One region of the Pseudomonas sp. CC11G genome, then DNA from elsewhere that is predicted to be linked to it. Evidence: riboswitches for the same ligand, from Rfam matches in the RefSeq annotation. Region 1 holds a riboswitch; the other holds the start of a gene.
What was found. Region 1 has a riboswitch for cobalamin ahead of cobW (cobalamin biosynthesis protein CobW). Riboswitches for the same ligand answer to the same signal wherever they lie in the genome.
Positions count from the first base shown of each region.

Region 2: linked by a shared signal. The riboswitch ahead of AC0V2S_RS02185 (TonB-dependent receptor domain-containing protein) and the one ahead of cobW (cobalamin biosynthesis protein CobW) in region 1 are both predicted to bind cobalamin.

Region 1 is NZ_JBWBZC010000004.1:166,965-174,331, forward strand. Features, by position in the region: gene cobM (precorrin-4 C(11)-methyltransferase) at 1-190, opposite strand, end outside; gene AC0V2S_RS07080 (cobalamin biosynthesis protein) at 187-600, opposite strand; gene AC0V2S_RS07085 (CbtA family protein) at 680-1,396, opposite strand; gene AC0V2S_RS07090 (CbtB domain-containing protein) at 1,409-1,594, opposite strand; cobalamin riboswitch at 1,705-1,858, opposite strand; cobalamin riboswitch at 2,115-2,313, shown strand; gene cobW (cobalamin biosynthesis protein CobW) at 2,427-3,479, shown strand; gene cobN (cobaltochelatase subunit CobN) at 3,646-7,367, shown strand, end outside.
Region 2 is NZ_JBWBZC010000001.1:447,237-454,603, reverse strand. Features, by position in the region: gene dxs (1-deoxy-D-xylulose-5-phosphate synthase) at 1-1,717, shown strand, start outside; partial or broken gene hemN (oxygen-independent coproporphyrinogen III oxidase) at 1,775-3,150, opposite strand; cobalamin riboswitch at 3,300-3,528, shown strand; gene AC0V2S_RS02185 (TonB-dependent receptor domain-containing protein) at 3,624-5,525, shown strand; gene AC0V2S_RS02180 (cobalamin-binding protein) at 5,647-6,444, opposite strand; gene AC0V2S_RS02175 (MFS transporter) at 6,444-6,860, opposite strand; gene ribA (GTP cyclohydrolase II) at 6,857-7,367, opposite strand, start outside.

The DNA.
Region 1 (7,367 bases):
GGCCGATGATCTCGTCCAGGTGCAGCTCGGCGGTGTTTACCACGGTCTCGGCGTTATGCCCTTCCAGCACCGCTTCGGGCACCAAAGAACCGGCATACAGCAGCACCGGGCAGCTGCGAATCAGGCGTTGACCCTTCACTGTGACCAGCTCCGGATCGCCGGGGCCGGCGCCAATAAAATAGACCGTCATGCGTGTTCCTCTACCCCTGCCAGGGCCACGCTGGCCTGGGCACTGCTGTGTTTGCCGATACGCAGGTTGGCCCGGCGTCCGCTGACCGCTTCCACTTGAGCCAACGCGCAGGCTTCGGCGACGCTGGCTGTGCCGATGGCGCGCTGGGCGATCTCCGACACGTGACCAACTCGATCTTCCACGGCCTGCAATTGCGCCGGCGTAAAAAAGGCCAGCGGCAGGTTCAGTTGCGCCGCCAATGCCAACAACCCCGCTTCGTTGCGCTTGTGCTCCACGCTGGCCAAGCCGCTGAGGTCGGCCAGGCTCAAGCCATTGGCCGCCAGCGTCTGCTCCAGCAACTGACGCAACTGCGCCGCATCGCACCCTGCGCGACAGCCAATTCCAGCAATAAAGGGCGGCACAATCGGCACAAGAAAAACGCCTGCAAGAATTAAGAAAAAACCCGCTGGGGGCATGCCCACCAGCGGGTTTGTGCGCAGCAGCGGCGAATTAAACCGCGTTGCTGCCGGCGAAGCGACGGTACAGCCACGCGCTCAGCAGGCCCAGGGCCGACCAGAACAGCGCGTTGGTGATTAACGAAGCCCAGATGAACTGATGCTCCAGTGCTTCCGGCGCCAGGCTCGAATGCACTTCAGGCTGTGGTGCGCCGATCACATGGGGAACCACCAGCAACACGGCACCCACAACCTTCACCGCCCAGTGACGGGCAAACACCAGCAAGGCCAGGCCGACCGCAGTGCCGGTCGCGGTGCCAATCCACCAGTACTGACGCAGCTGCAAATCGGCAGCGGCGGTACCCGGCAGTTCCGGCGGCAAGCCCAGCGATGGCGCCAGGCAGAACGTGGCGAAACCGGCCAGGCCCCAGAACAGGCCATCACGGGTACGACCCGGCGCACGCAAGGTGTAGAGGCCAGCCAGCATCAGGGCGAAACCGACAGCGACCACCAGGTTGCCGCCAGTGGTGGACAGCACGCGCTGCCAGCCATCTTGCGGCGACCAGGCTTCGCTGCTGTGTTCATGCTCGTGTGCTGCGGCGCCAGCGTCATGGCTGTGTTCGGTAACCACTTGCTCGGTAGCGGGCTCGGCGTTCTCGAAGGTTTCACCCTGGAGAATCAGCGGGGCAACCCAGAAGCTTTGCAGCAAAGTGAGGAACAGGGCGCCCAGCAGGCCGGTAAAGCCGGCGGTCTGCGCAATACGCTTAATCATGACGGCTACCCCTTAGTGGCACGGAAACGCGGCACTGTGACGGGTATCGTGGGCTGCGTTGTGCACCGCCTCGATATGCGAAAAGCCGGCGAAATACACCAGCAAGGCGCCCAGCAAGCCGGCGCCAATCGCCAGAACCAGGCGTTGGGATAGCGAGGCGCTGGCCTCGGCAGAATGTGTAAGGGTGCTACTGGACATGACCGTTCCCTCTGAACTGGAAATGAAAACGTAGCAGAAGGGAACGCACGAGGAGCCGAATGCGCGCGCATTCAGACTTCCGGCTTGCGCCCGCCCACCGCGGGTTTTGCCTACTGGTATGAATTCAGGCCGGTCTCCGGGCTCGCGCTGTAAACAGCGCCTACCGTTGCGGGGGCAGCGTCGGACTAACCACAAAAGGGCGCACCGACTTCCCGTTTCACCTTGCGCACGACGACGCAAGACACCTGAAACAGCGCGCAAGGACACCATTTTCAACGGCAAAGGTCAACGGTGGACTCTTGCTGCCTACCGCCATCTACGCTTATCCGTAAATCTGGATCCCCGCCTGCGCGGGGATGACGGTGATAGCTGCAAAAAACTCCGTCGCCCCCGCGAAGGCGGGGGCCCAGACTGGCTCGCCGGGCGGGATTCTTTTGCAAGAATCTGAACTGCGTACCGACTCATCAGAATGACGGGGGCCTTGATAGGTGCCGAATTTGACCCACACCCCATCACTGCGTAGCCTTGCTCGCTTCGAGGTTCTCCACGCCGTTCAGGTGTGGAGCTAAGAGGGAACGCGGTCTAGCCGCGGCTGCCCCCGCAACTGTGAACAACCTGCTTTCTTCCAATGCCACTGCACCTGCGGGAAGGCGAAGAAAGCGGCCCGGACAACGGGCCAGGTTGAAAGCCAGGAGACCTGCCTCGTAAAGCATTCACGACAACCGGGCGGGGTGATCCGGTAGCGAACGCCTGCTGCGTGCACCCTGCTCGCCGCCGTCCTCGCCGCTGCCCGCCGATCCGATTTCGCTCGCATCACACAGGGCTGCAACCGATGAAAAGCTTGGCCAAACTTCCCGTCACCATCGTTACCGGCTTCCTTGGCGCCGGCAAAACCACCCTGCTGCGTCATATGCTCGACAACGCCGAAGGCCGCCGCATCGCGGTAATCGTCAACGAGTTCGGCGAGCTGGGCATCGACGGCGAAATCCTCAAGCAATGCTCCATCGGCTGCACCGAAGAAGAAGCCAACGGCCGCGTGTATGAGCTGGCCAACGGCTGCCTGTGCTGCACCGTGCAGGAGGAGTTTTTCCCGGTGATGCGCGAGCTGGTGGCGCGCCGTGGCGACCTCGACCAGATCCTCATCGAAACCTCCGGCCTGGCCCTGCCCAAGCCGCTGGTGCAAGCCTTCAACTGGCCGGAAATCCGCAACGCCTGCACCGTGGACGCAGTGATCACCGTGGTCGACAGCCCAGCCGTGGCCGCCGGCACCTTCGCCGCTTTCCCCGACCAGGTGGACGCCCAGCGCCGCGAAGACCCGAACCTGGATCACGAATCGCCGCTGCACGAGCTGTTCGCCGACCAACTGGCCAGCGCCGATCTCGTCATCCTCAATAAAGCCGACCTGCTCAGCCCCGAAGCCCTGGCCGCCGTGCGCGCCGAAGTGGCCGAAGAGCTGCCGCCAGCGGTCAAAGTGATCGAAGCGCGCAGCGGCGTGCTGCCGCTCTCCGTGCTGCTGGGCCTGAACTCGGAAACCGAGCTGCACATCGACAGCCGCAAAACCCACCACGACCTGGAAGACCACGAAGAGCACGACCACGACGAGTTCGACTCCTTCTCCTTCGAGCTGCCGGAAGTGGAAGAAGCCCAACTGCTGGCCGCCCTCAATGGCCTGGTCGAGCGCCATGGCGTGCTGCGCATCAAGGGCTTTGCTGCCATTCCGAACAAGCCGATGCGCCTGCTGATTCAGGGCGTGGGCAAGCGCTTCGACAAACACTTCGACCGCGCCTGGCGCAGCGACGAAGTGCGCGCCAGTCATTTGGTGATCATTGGCCAGGAGCTGGATCAGGCGGTGATTAGCAACGAACTGCGTACGGCGTTGGTGTGACGGTCACGCTCTTTGCTTTTGCCCCCTCTCCCGCTTGCGGGAGAGGGCTGGGGAGAGGGCCGCTTTTCTTCGCCGCTCATTACGGCGCTAAAGATCAAATGCCCCTCTCCCTCGGTCCCTCTCCCGCAAGCGGGCGAGGGATGCAAAACGCGGCGGGCTATTAACCATGCACTTACTCCGCACCCAACCCGGTGGTTTCGTTCCCGCTGATGGCATCGCCCATCTGGCGCAAACCCCTGCGGATGTTGTGATTCTGTGCACCGGCGACTCGCACCTATCCTTGCTCGCCGCCGCCGCACAAACCCTGCCCGACCACTACCCCACCCTGCGCCTGGCAAGCCCCGCGCAATTGCAGAACCACGCCTCGGTCGACCTGTACGTCGAGGAAGTGCTGCAACACGCCAAGGTGATTCTGGTGTCGGTGCACGGCGGCCTGAGTTATTGGCGCTATGGCATCGAGCGTCTGGTGGAGTTGGCCGAGCGCGGCGCGCAGCTGATTCTGGTACCCGGCGACGACAGCCCGGACCCGGAGCTCACCGCCTTGGGCACCGTCAGCGCCGAACAAGCCGACCGCCTCTGGCAGTACCTGCGCCAGGGTGGTGTGGATAACGCCCGGCAGCTATTCCATTACCTGGCCAGCACCTGGCTTGACGGTGAGTACGCCTGGGTCGAACCCAAGCCGTTGCCCCGCGTCGGCGTGTATCACCCGACTGTGGTCAACGCCGGCCTGGCCGACTGGCAGGCTGCCTGGCAACCCGGCCAACCGGTCGTGGGCATGCTGTTCTACCGCACCCATGTGCAGTCGGCGAACACCGCGTTTATCCACAGCTTCTGCGAGTGCCTCAGCGCCCAAGGCCTGAACCCGCTGCCCATCGCCGTCGCCAGCTTGAAAGAAGCGGCGTGCCTGGCCGTGGTGGAAGACCTGCTCGACCAGAGCGCCGCCAGCCTGATCATCAACACCACCGGCTTTGCCCAGTCCAACCCCGAGCAACCCAACCTGCGCCCGTTCCGCCGCGACGTGCCGGTGCTGCAAGCCATCTGCGCGCTGGATAACCAGCCGCTGTGGCAGGCCAACCCGCAGGGCCTCGGCTCGCGCGACCTGGCCATGCATATCGCCCTGCCAGAACTGGACGGGCGCATCATCACCCGGCCGATCAGCTTCAAGGGCCTGGCGTGGCGCAGCGAGCGCAGCCAGAGCGATGTGGTGTGCTACGAGGCGGACCTGGATCGCATGGCATTTGTTGCCGAACTGGCGCGCCGTTGGGTCGAGCTGGCGCAGCGGGGTAACGCGGATAAACGTATCGCCCTGGTGCTGGCCAACTACCCCACCCGCGACGGCCGGATCGGCAACGGCGTGGGTCTGGATACGCCCGCCGCGGCGCTGAATATTCTGCGTGCGCTGCAAGCCGAGGGTTACCCGGTTGACGGTTTGCCGGCCACAGGCACGGCGTTGATCCACGAGCTGCTCGGCGGCGTCACCAATGACCTCGACACCCTCGACCTGCGCCCCTGCGCGCAAAGCCTGGCGCTGGACGATTACCACCGCCTGTTTGCCCGTCTGCCCGAGGCCAACCAGCAGGCCGTGCGCGAACGCTGGGGCGAGCCCGAGCAAGACCCAATGTACCGACGCGATGGCCGCAGCGGCCGCATGATGATCGCTGGCCTGCGTTACGGCCTGACCTTTGTCGGCATCCAACCGGCACGCGGCTATCAGCTGGACGCCAGCGCCGTGTATCACGACCCCGATCTGGTGCCGCCCCACGGCTACCTGGCGTTCTATTTCTGGCTGCGGGACACCTTCGCCATGAACGCCGTGGTGCATGTCGGCAAGCACGGCAATCTGGAGTGGCTGCCGGGCAAAAGTGTCGGCCTGTCCGCCACCTGTTGGCCCGACGCCATTCTTGGCCCGACGCCCAACGTCTACCCGTTTATCGTCAACGACCCCGGCGAAGGCGCGCAGGCCAAACGCCGTACCCAGGCGGTGATCATCGACCACCTGATGCCGCCGCTTACCCGCGCCGAAAGCTACGGCCCGCTGCGCGATATCGAGCGCCTGGCCGATGAGTATTACGACGCCTCGCTGCTGGACGAACGCCGCGCCACCGAACTGCGCAGCGAAATTCTTGCCCTGGTGCGCGTCACCAAACTGGACCATGAGCTGCAACTGCAGATCAACGAAGACCCCAACTCCTGGCTGCCGCAGCTGGATGCGTACCTGTGCGACCTGAAGGAATCGCAGATTCGCGATGGCCTGCATGTGTTCGGCGAATCGCCGGCCGGGCGGCTGCGTCTGGATACGTTGCTGGCCTTGCTGCGTATTCCCCGTGGCGACGGCAAGGGTCGCAATGCCAGCCTGTTGCAGGCGTTGGCCAAAGACTTTGAGCTGGGTTTCAACCCGCTCAATTGCGAGATGGCGGCGGTGTGGGAAGGGCCGCGACCGCAGGTGTTGGCCGGTGTCAGCAGCGACAGCTGGCGCAGCCACGGCGATACCCGCGAACGCCTGGAGCTGTATGGCGTGCAGTTGATCGAAGCCACCCTGAACGACGCGTCACCTGTTTGCGGCGAACAAACCCAGGCCGTGCTGCACGCCCTGCGCGAACAGGTCGCGCCGACCCTGGACGCCTGCGGCCCGGCCGAAATGCACGGCCTGCTCGCCGCCCTGCGCGGCGCCTTTGTGCCGGCCGGGCCGAGCGGCGCGCCGAGCCGCGGGCGGCTTGATGTGCTGCCCACCGGGCGCAATTTCTACTCCGTGGATGTGCGCAACCTGCCCACGCCAACCGCCTGGCGTATCGGTTTCCAGTCCGCCAGCCTGCTGCTCGAACGCCATCTGCAAGACCACGGCGACCACCTGCGTCAACTCGGCCTGTCGGTATGGGGCACCGCCACCATGCGCACCGGCGGCGACGATATGGCCCAGGCCATGGCGCTGATGGGCGTGCGCCCGGTATGGCAGGCCGGCAGCCAGCGGGTGGAAGATTTCGAGATTCTGCCGCTCTCCCTGCTCGACCGCCCGCGGGTGGATGTGACCTTGCGCGTGTCCGGCTTTTTCCGCGATGCGTTCAGCAACCTGATCCGTCTGTTCGACGCCGCCGTGCAAGCGGTGGCCGAGCTCGACGAACCGGACGATATGAACCCGCTAGCGGCCCGCGTCCGCCAGGATCGTCAGCGCCTGGAGCAGCAAGGCATGGCGACCGAGCAAGCCCGTCGCGAAGCCGGCTGGCGGGTGTTCGGCAGCAAGCCTGGGGCATATGGCGCCGGCATACAAAACGCCATCGAAGAGCGCCTGTGGCAAACCCGTGCAGACCTGGCCGAGGTGTACCTGAACTGGGGCAGCTACGCCTATGGCGCCGGAGATGCCGGCACCCCGGCGCGCGAGCAGTTCGTGCAGAAGCTCGAGCGCTTGCAGGCCGTTTTGCATAACCAGGACAACCGCGAGCACGACATTCTCGACTCCAACGATTACTACCAATTCCAGGGCGGCATGCTCGCCGCTGTGGAAACCCTGCGCGGCGCGCCGGTGGCCAGCTACCACGGCGACCACAGCCAGGCCGACAACCCGCGCATTCGCACCCTGAAAGAAGAACTCAACCGGGTTGTGCGCGCCCGCGCGGCCAACCCGAAATGGATCGCCGGGATGAAACGCCACGGCTACAAGGGCGCCTTCGAACTGGCCGCCACCGTGGACTATCTGTGCGCCTTCGACGCCACCAGCGAGCTGATCGACGACCACCAGTACCAGTTGCTCACCGATGCCTATTTGCTCGACCCGGACACCCGCGACTTTATCCAGCAGCACAACCCCGGCGCCCTGCGCGATATCACCGAGCGGTTGCTGGAAGCGCAGCAGCGCGGGTTGTGGCAGGAGCCGGGCGAGTACCGTGAGGCGTT
Region 2 (7,367 bases), on a different contig from region 1:
GCTGCATTACGTCTTCGACACGCCCGATGACCGTCTGGTGTGGGATGTGGGCCATCAGGCTTACCCGCACAAGATCCTCACCGGCCGCCGCGAGCTGATGCACACGTTGCGCCAGAAAGACGGCATCGCCGCCTTCCCGCGCCGCAGCGAAAGTGAGTACGACACCTTTGGCGTCGGCCACTCCAGCACCTCCATTAGCGCCGCGCTGGGCATGGCGATTGCCGCTCAGTTGCAGGGCAGCAAGCGCAAATCGGTTGCCGTGATCGGTGACGGCGCGCTGACCGCCGGCATGGCCTTCGAGGCGTTGAACCACGCCTCCGACGTCAAGGCCAATATGCTCGTGGTGCTGAACGACAACGACATGTCGATTTCGAAAAACGTCGGCGGCCTGTCCAATCACCTGGCCAAGATTCTCTCCAGCCGCACCTACGCCAATATGCGCGAGGGCAGCAAAAAAGTGCTGTCGCGCCTGCCGGGCGCCTGGGAAATTGCACGCAAGACTGAAGAACACGCCAAAGGCATGCTGGTCTCCGGCACCTTGTTCGAGGAGCTGGGCTGGAACTATATCGGCCCCATCGACGGCCACGACCTTCCGACACTGATCACCACCCTGCGCAATATGCGCGAGCTGGAAGGCCCGCAGTTTCTGCACGTGATCACCAAGAAAGGCAAAGGCTTCGCCCCGGCCGAGCTGGACCCTATTGGTTACCACGCCATCACCAAGCTGGAGCCGGTGAACGCCCCGGCGGTGCCGAAGAAGCCCAGCGGGCCGAAGTATTCGGCGGTATTTGGCCAGTGGCTGTGCGACATGGCCGACGCCGATAAACGCCTGATGGGCATAACGCCGGCGATGAAAGAAGGCTCCGATCTGGTGGCCTTCAGCGAACGCTTCCCGCAGCGTTATTTCGACGTGGCGATTGCCGAGCAACACGCGGTCACCCTCGCCGCCGGTATGGCCTGCGAAGGCGCCAAGCCGGTGGTGGCGATCTACTCCACCTTCCTGCAACGCGGTTACGACCAACTGATTCACGACGTGGCCGTGCAGCACCTCGACGTGCTGTTCGCCATCGACCGCGCCGGCCTGGTGGGTGAAGACGGCCCGACCCACGCCGGCAGTTTCGATTTGTCGTACCTGCGCTGCATTCCCGGCATCGTGGTGATGACGCCGAGCGACGAAAACGAACTGCGCCGCATGCTGACCACCGGCTACCTGTTCAATGGCCCGGCGGCCGTGCGCTACCCGCGCGGTTCCGGCCCGAACGCGGAAATCGACGAGGCGTTGGTGCCGCTCGAAATCGGTAAAGGCGTGGTGCGCCGCAAAGGCAAAGGCGTGGCCATGCTGGTGTTCGGCGTGCAATTGACCGACGCCCTGCTGGTGGCCGAGAAGCTGGATGCCACGGTGGTGGACATGCGCTTCGTCAAACCGTTGGACGAAGCCTTGGTGCGCCAGATGGCGGCCGAGCATGAGCTGCTGGTGACCATCGAGGAAAACGCGATCATGGGCGGCGCCGGCGCTGCCGTCAGCGAGTTCCTGGCCCGCGAGAACCTGCTCAAGCCAGTGCTGCATCTGGGCTTGCCGGATGTGTACGTCGAACACGCCAAACCGGCAACCATGCTCGCCGAGTGCGGGCTGGATGCGGCGGGTATCGAAGCGGCGATCAACACGCGACTGGCCTTGTTAGCGCCAGTCGATCTGGCGCCGAAGGTCAGCGCCTAAGCAGTAGCTTTAAACAAAAAGGCCGGTCATTTGACCGGCCTTTTTGTTTCCGCTGGGTTAAATCACCCGCGAAAACCGCTGACTGTTCTGCTCACTCAAGTAGTGGTCGAACAGCATGCACACCGAGCGCACCAACAAGCGCCCAGCCGGCAGCACCTCAATGCCTTTGTCGCTCAGGCTGATCAGCCCGTCGCGGGCGAACTGCTGCAACTGTGGCCAGACCTCAGAGAAATAGCCGCGAAACTCGATATTGAACGCGCTCTCGATCAAGCTGAAATCCAGCTTGAAGGCACAGATGATGTGCTGAATCACGGCCCGGCGAATGCGGTCGTCCTCGTTGCACAACAACCCGCGCTCCACGGCTGAACGGCCTTCGTCGATGGCGGCGATATAGCGCGGCAGGTCGCTGCTGTTCTGGCAGTACAAATCACCCAACTGACTGATCGCCGAAACCCCGAGCCCCACCAGGTCGCAGTGGCCATGGGTGGTGTAACCCTGGAAGTTGCGCCCGCATCTTCCTGGGCCACCGCCAGTTCATCGTCGGGCAGTGCGAAGTGGTCCATGCCGATATACACGTAACCGGCGTCGGTCAGTTGTTCGATGCTGCGCTGGAGCATTTCCAGCTTGGCCGCCGGGCTTGGCAGGTCGTCGGCACTGATGCGGCGCTGCGGCATAAAGCGCTCCGGCAGATGGGCGTAGTTGAACAGCGAAAGGCGATCGGGCTGCAGCTCGATGACTTTTTCTACGGTGGCGGCAAAGCGGTCGGGCGTCTGCTTGGGCAGGCCGTAGATGAGGTCGATGTTTACCGAGCGAAATTGCAGGGTCCAGGCGGCTTCGACGATGGCGCGGGTTTGCTCGAAGCTTTGCAGGCGATTGACCGCTTGTTGCACCTGCGGGTCGAGGTCTTGAACGCCAAGGCTGACCCGGTTGAAACCCAGTTCACGCAGCAGGCCCATGGTCGCCCAGTCGGCTTCGCGTGGGTCGATCTCGATGCCGTAGTCGCCGCTGTCGCCTTCCAGCAGGGTGAAGTTTTCCCGCAGGTGGCGCATCAGTTCGCGCAGTTCGGTGTGGCCGAGAAACGTCGGCGTGCCGCCGCCGAAATGCAGTTGCTCGACCACTTGGCGGCGGTCGAGCTGGCTGGCGATGCGGCTGATTTCTTCATGCAGGCGTTGCAGGTAGGGCACCGCGCGGCCGCGGTCTTTGGTGATGACCTTGTTGCAGCCGCAGTAGTAGCAAATGTTCGCGCAGAACGGCACATGCACATACACCGACAGCGGCCGCAGCGCTTTGCGGCTTTCGGCCAGGGCGTGTACCAGCGCGTTGCCGGCGACGTGGTCGCTGAACTGCAAGGCGGTGGGGTAAGAGGTGTAGCGCGGACCGGGGCGGTCGTAGCGGCGAATGAGGTCGGCATCCCAGTGAATGGCTTCGAGCATGGCGGCGGTCCGTGAGGAGCAGGGGCGGCCAGAATAGGGAGCTGCGACAAAGCGGATCTTGACTTGACGCAACTCGACGGAAATTCCCTACACCGTTCCTCGCCTGCTGCCTCTGCCCTTGACCCACCTCCCCGCCCCCGTTAGGGTGCGCGGCGTTTATCCAAACAGGTGCGCCCGGCTTGCAAGAGCCCGGCGTTAAACGGGAAGCCGGTGCGCTCACACGAGCCATGCCGGCGCTGCCCCCGCAACGGTAATCGACCGCAGCCTGGCTGCATGCCCGATCGACACACCACTGGGTTTACCTGGGAAGGTGATCGCGGCAGGAAAGTTCGTCTTTCAGTTGAGAGCCCGGAGACCGGCCTGTGCGGAATCGACTGGTGTTGCGGAGGGCAGCACCATCAAGCACAGGCGTGCTTTCAAGCGCCGTGCTTGCCTATGCCCTCCTCAAAATTTTTCTTTTGAGGATTCACCCCATGAAGCACTTGCACCTCGCCCTGCCGGCCCTGCTCCTGCCGCTACTGGCCCACGCGCAAAGCAGCGACGACTCGCTAAAACTGCCCGAGCTGGTCATCACTTCCGGTCGTATTGCCGAACCAATTAACCAAGCCACAGCGGCTGCCACGGTATTTACCCGCGCCGATATCGAGCGCCTGCAACCCAGTTCCATCACCGACCTGCTCACCCGCGTGCCGGGCGTACAGCTGGTGCAGAACGGCGGGCGCGGCAGCAACACCTCGCTGTTTATCCGTGGCAGCAGCAACACGCAGAGCCTGATTCTGGTGGACGGCCAGCGCATCGGCTCGGCTTCCGATGGCGGCGCCAGCTTGCAGTATTTGAGCCTCGACCAGATCGAGCGCATTGAAGTGGTACGCGGCTCGCGCTCGGCCTTGTATGGCAGCGATGCCATTGGCGGCGTGGTGCAGATTTTCACCCGACGCGGCGACAGCGGTCTGCACCCGAGCCTGGCGGTCAGCGCCGGCAGCAACCAGAGCTTCAAACGCAGCCTGGGTTTGAGTGGTGGCGATGAACAGACGCGCTTCAGCCTCAATGGCAGCCTGGACGAAACGGCTGGCGTCGACCGCACCGGCCCGTCCTACGACTCAGACCAAGACCACGATGCCTACCGCAACAAAGCGCTGAGCTTCAATCTCAGCCATCAGTTCAGCGAGCAAGTGGAAGCCGGCATGAGCGTGCTGGACCAGCGCGGCCGCAACGAGTACGACAACCCGTTCGGCCGCTTCGACATGAGCACGTACCTGAGTTATCCACAGCAGCCGTACACCGACTTCACCCTGAGCAGCGCCAGCACGTTTATCGATGCGCAGCTCAACGACGTGTGGAACAGCCGCCTGGAAGTCGGCCATAGCGAAAGCCGGCAAAAGAATGAAGACAAGCTCAGCGACGAAGTGGGCGTATTCAACACCTACCGCGACGCCGCCAACTGGCTCAACACCCTGCAACTGACCGAGCAGAACAGCCTGCTGCTGGGCGTCGACTGGTACGAAGACGAGCTGCACAGCAGCACCGAATACGACCAGCAAACCCGCTGGAACCAGGCGGCTTTTGTGCAGCATCGTTTCCAAGGCGACTGGTTCTCCACCGAACTGGGCCTGCGCCACGACAAGAACGAGCAGTTTGGCAGCGAGAACACCTGGAACGGCGCCCTCACAGTGCCTGTGGGCGACGCGTTGTCGGTGATTGCCTCCTATAGCGAAGGCTTCCGCGCTCCGGCGTTCAACGAGCTGTACTGGCCGGACGACGGCCAGGGCTATATCGGCAACCCCGACCTGTCACCGGAGCACTCGAAGAACTACGAGCTGCAAGTACGCGGCGAGCACCTGGACACCCGCTGGAGCCTGGCCGCGTACCGTAACGAGGTGCGCGACCTGATCAGCACCACGCTCTACGACCCGGCGACCTACACCTACCGCACGGTGAACCTGAACAAGGCACGCCTGCAGGGGATCGAGCTGAGTCTGGAACGTGAGGTATTCGGTTGGCAGGCCTCGGCTGGCGCCAACTGGCTGGACGCCCGCGACCGCGAAACCGGCCACGCCCTACCGCGCCGCGCCAAACGCACCTTGAACCTGAATATCGACCGCACCTTCGGCAAGCTGGGTTTGGGTGCCAACTGGCAGGCGGTGAGTAGCAGCTACAACGATGTCGGCAATACCCAGGAATTGGCCGGATATGGCCTGCTGGGCGTGCGTAGCAGCTGGCAGGCGAGCAGCGAGCTGAAGCTGGAATTCAAGGTGGATAACCTGCTGGACAAAGACTACAGCCGCGCGCTGTACAGCCATGATGGCGAGAACTATGGGTATCGCGAGGAAGGGCGGGCGGCGACGATTGGGTTTGTCTGGACGCCGGCGATTTAATCCATTCCCTCGTCATTCCCGCGTAGGCGGGAATCCAGACTTGGGCAAGCGGCCCCGTACTCCTGCTGCATTCTGGGTCCCCGCCTGCGCGGGGACGACGGTGGTGGTTTTGTTTGAGGGGTTAACGCATCGGCGCCAGCGCGGCACACAACCGCTCGGTCGCATCCAGCATCTGCAAACTGGGCCGCTCAATGCCTTTATCCGGCACCACCAGCAATTGCTGACGGTGCACGGCCTTGAGTTGCGGCCAACGGGCCCAGCTATCCAGTTGCGCCTGATCGCCACCCACGATCACATGCGGGTTGCGCTGCAGCACCGCTTCAATGCTCACCTGCGGCGCCGGCAGGCTCAGGTCGGCAAACACGTTCTTCGCCCCGCACACGCTCAGCGCATCGCTGATGATCTGCCCACCGCCCACGGTGTACAGGGGCGAATTCCAGATCTGGTAGAACACCGGCAGCGGTTTGCGGCGCTGAAACCGTTGCTTGAGCGATGCCAAGTGTTCGCGAAATTCGTCGGCGCGCTCACGTCCCTGCTGCGCCCGCCCTACTCGCGCACCGATGGCGGAAAATTGCTCGGCCAACTGGTCCAGGCTTTGGGGCTGTGCTTCATAGAGTGGAATGCCAAAACCGATCAGTTGCTGGCGTTGCGCCGCGCTGATGCTGTCGGGCCAGAGCAATAGAAGGTCGGGCTTGAGCGCCAGCAGGCTTTCCATTTCCAGCTGCTCGTAGCGCCCCACCGAAGGCAGATTCGCCAAGGCCGGCGGCCGCTCGCCGCCGTCGAGCACACCGACCAATAAATCGGCGGCGCCTAACTCCAACATGATTTCACTGAGCGACGGTGCCAGCGTCACCACGCGCAATTGCGCCGCCGCAGGCCACGCCAGCAGGCATACCAGGCAGGCGAGGAGGAGGCGCATCAGCCGAGTTGGCGGGGAATGCGGTAGAGCATCAGTATCACGGTGCTGGCCAGCGCGAGCAGGTGCAGCGGAACCGCTTCCAGGCCAGTGAACACGGCAATGGCGGCAATCCATGCCGGCAGGCTGGCAGCCAGAAAGCCCTGGCGCCGCCGCGCTGCCAGGACCAGCCAAGCGTTGGGTTCTTCCGGAGTGTCGAGGGCTTTCTCGGTGGCGATCAGGCTCTGCTTGAAGAGGGTGAACAGGGGCAGCGTGACAAACATCGACGCCATGCCGCCGATAAACAGCGGCATAGCCAGCACCGACACCGTCTTGCTGCCACCAAACAGCAGGTTGAGCACAAATACCGGCGCCAGGGTGAGCGCCAGTTGCCGCCACCATAACAAGCCAAGCCGCTTGCGCACTTCAGCCCGGGTCACAGACTTTCCTCAGCCTCGCCCTGGTGCTGGTTGCCCAGCAAGTGGCCAAGTTTTCCGGACTTGGTAGCCAGGTAGTACTTGTTGTGCGGGTTGTGTTCGATTTGCAGCGGCATGCGCTCGGCCACCGGAATGCCCATGTCAGCCAGCGCTTTGAGTTTGCGCGGGTTGTTGGTCATCAGCTTCAGCGAGGTGATGCCCAGGTGATTGAGCATCGGCAGGCAGATCGCGTAATCACGCTGGTCGGCCGCAAAGCCCAGGCGCTCGTTGGCTTCGACGGTATCGGCGCCGCCGTCTTGCAGCTCGTAGGCGCGGATTTTATTCATCAGGCCAATGCCCCGGCCTTCCTGACGCAGGTACAGCAGCACGCCACGGCCTTCTTTGGCGATGGCGGCGAGCGCTGCTTCCAGTTGGAAACCGCAGTCGCAGCGCAAGCTGAACAGGGCATCACCGGTGAGGCATTCGGAATGCAGGCGACCCAGCACTGGCGCGCCATCGGCAACATTACCG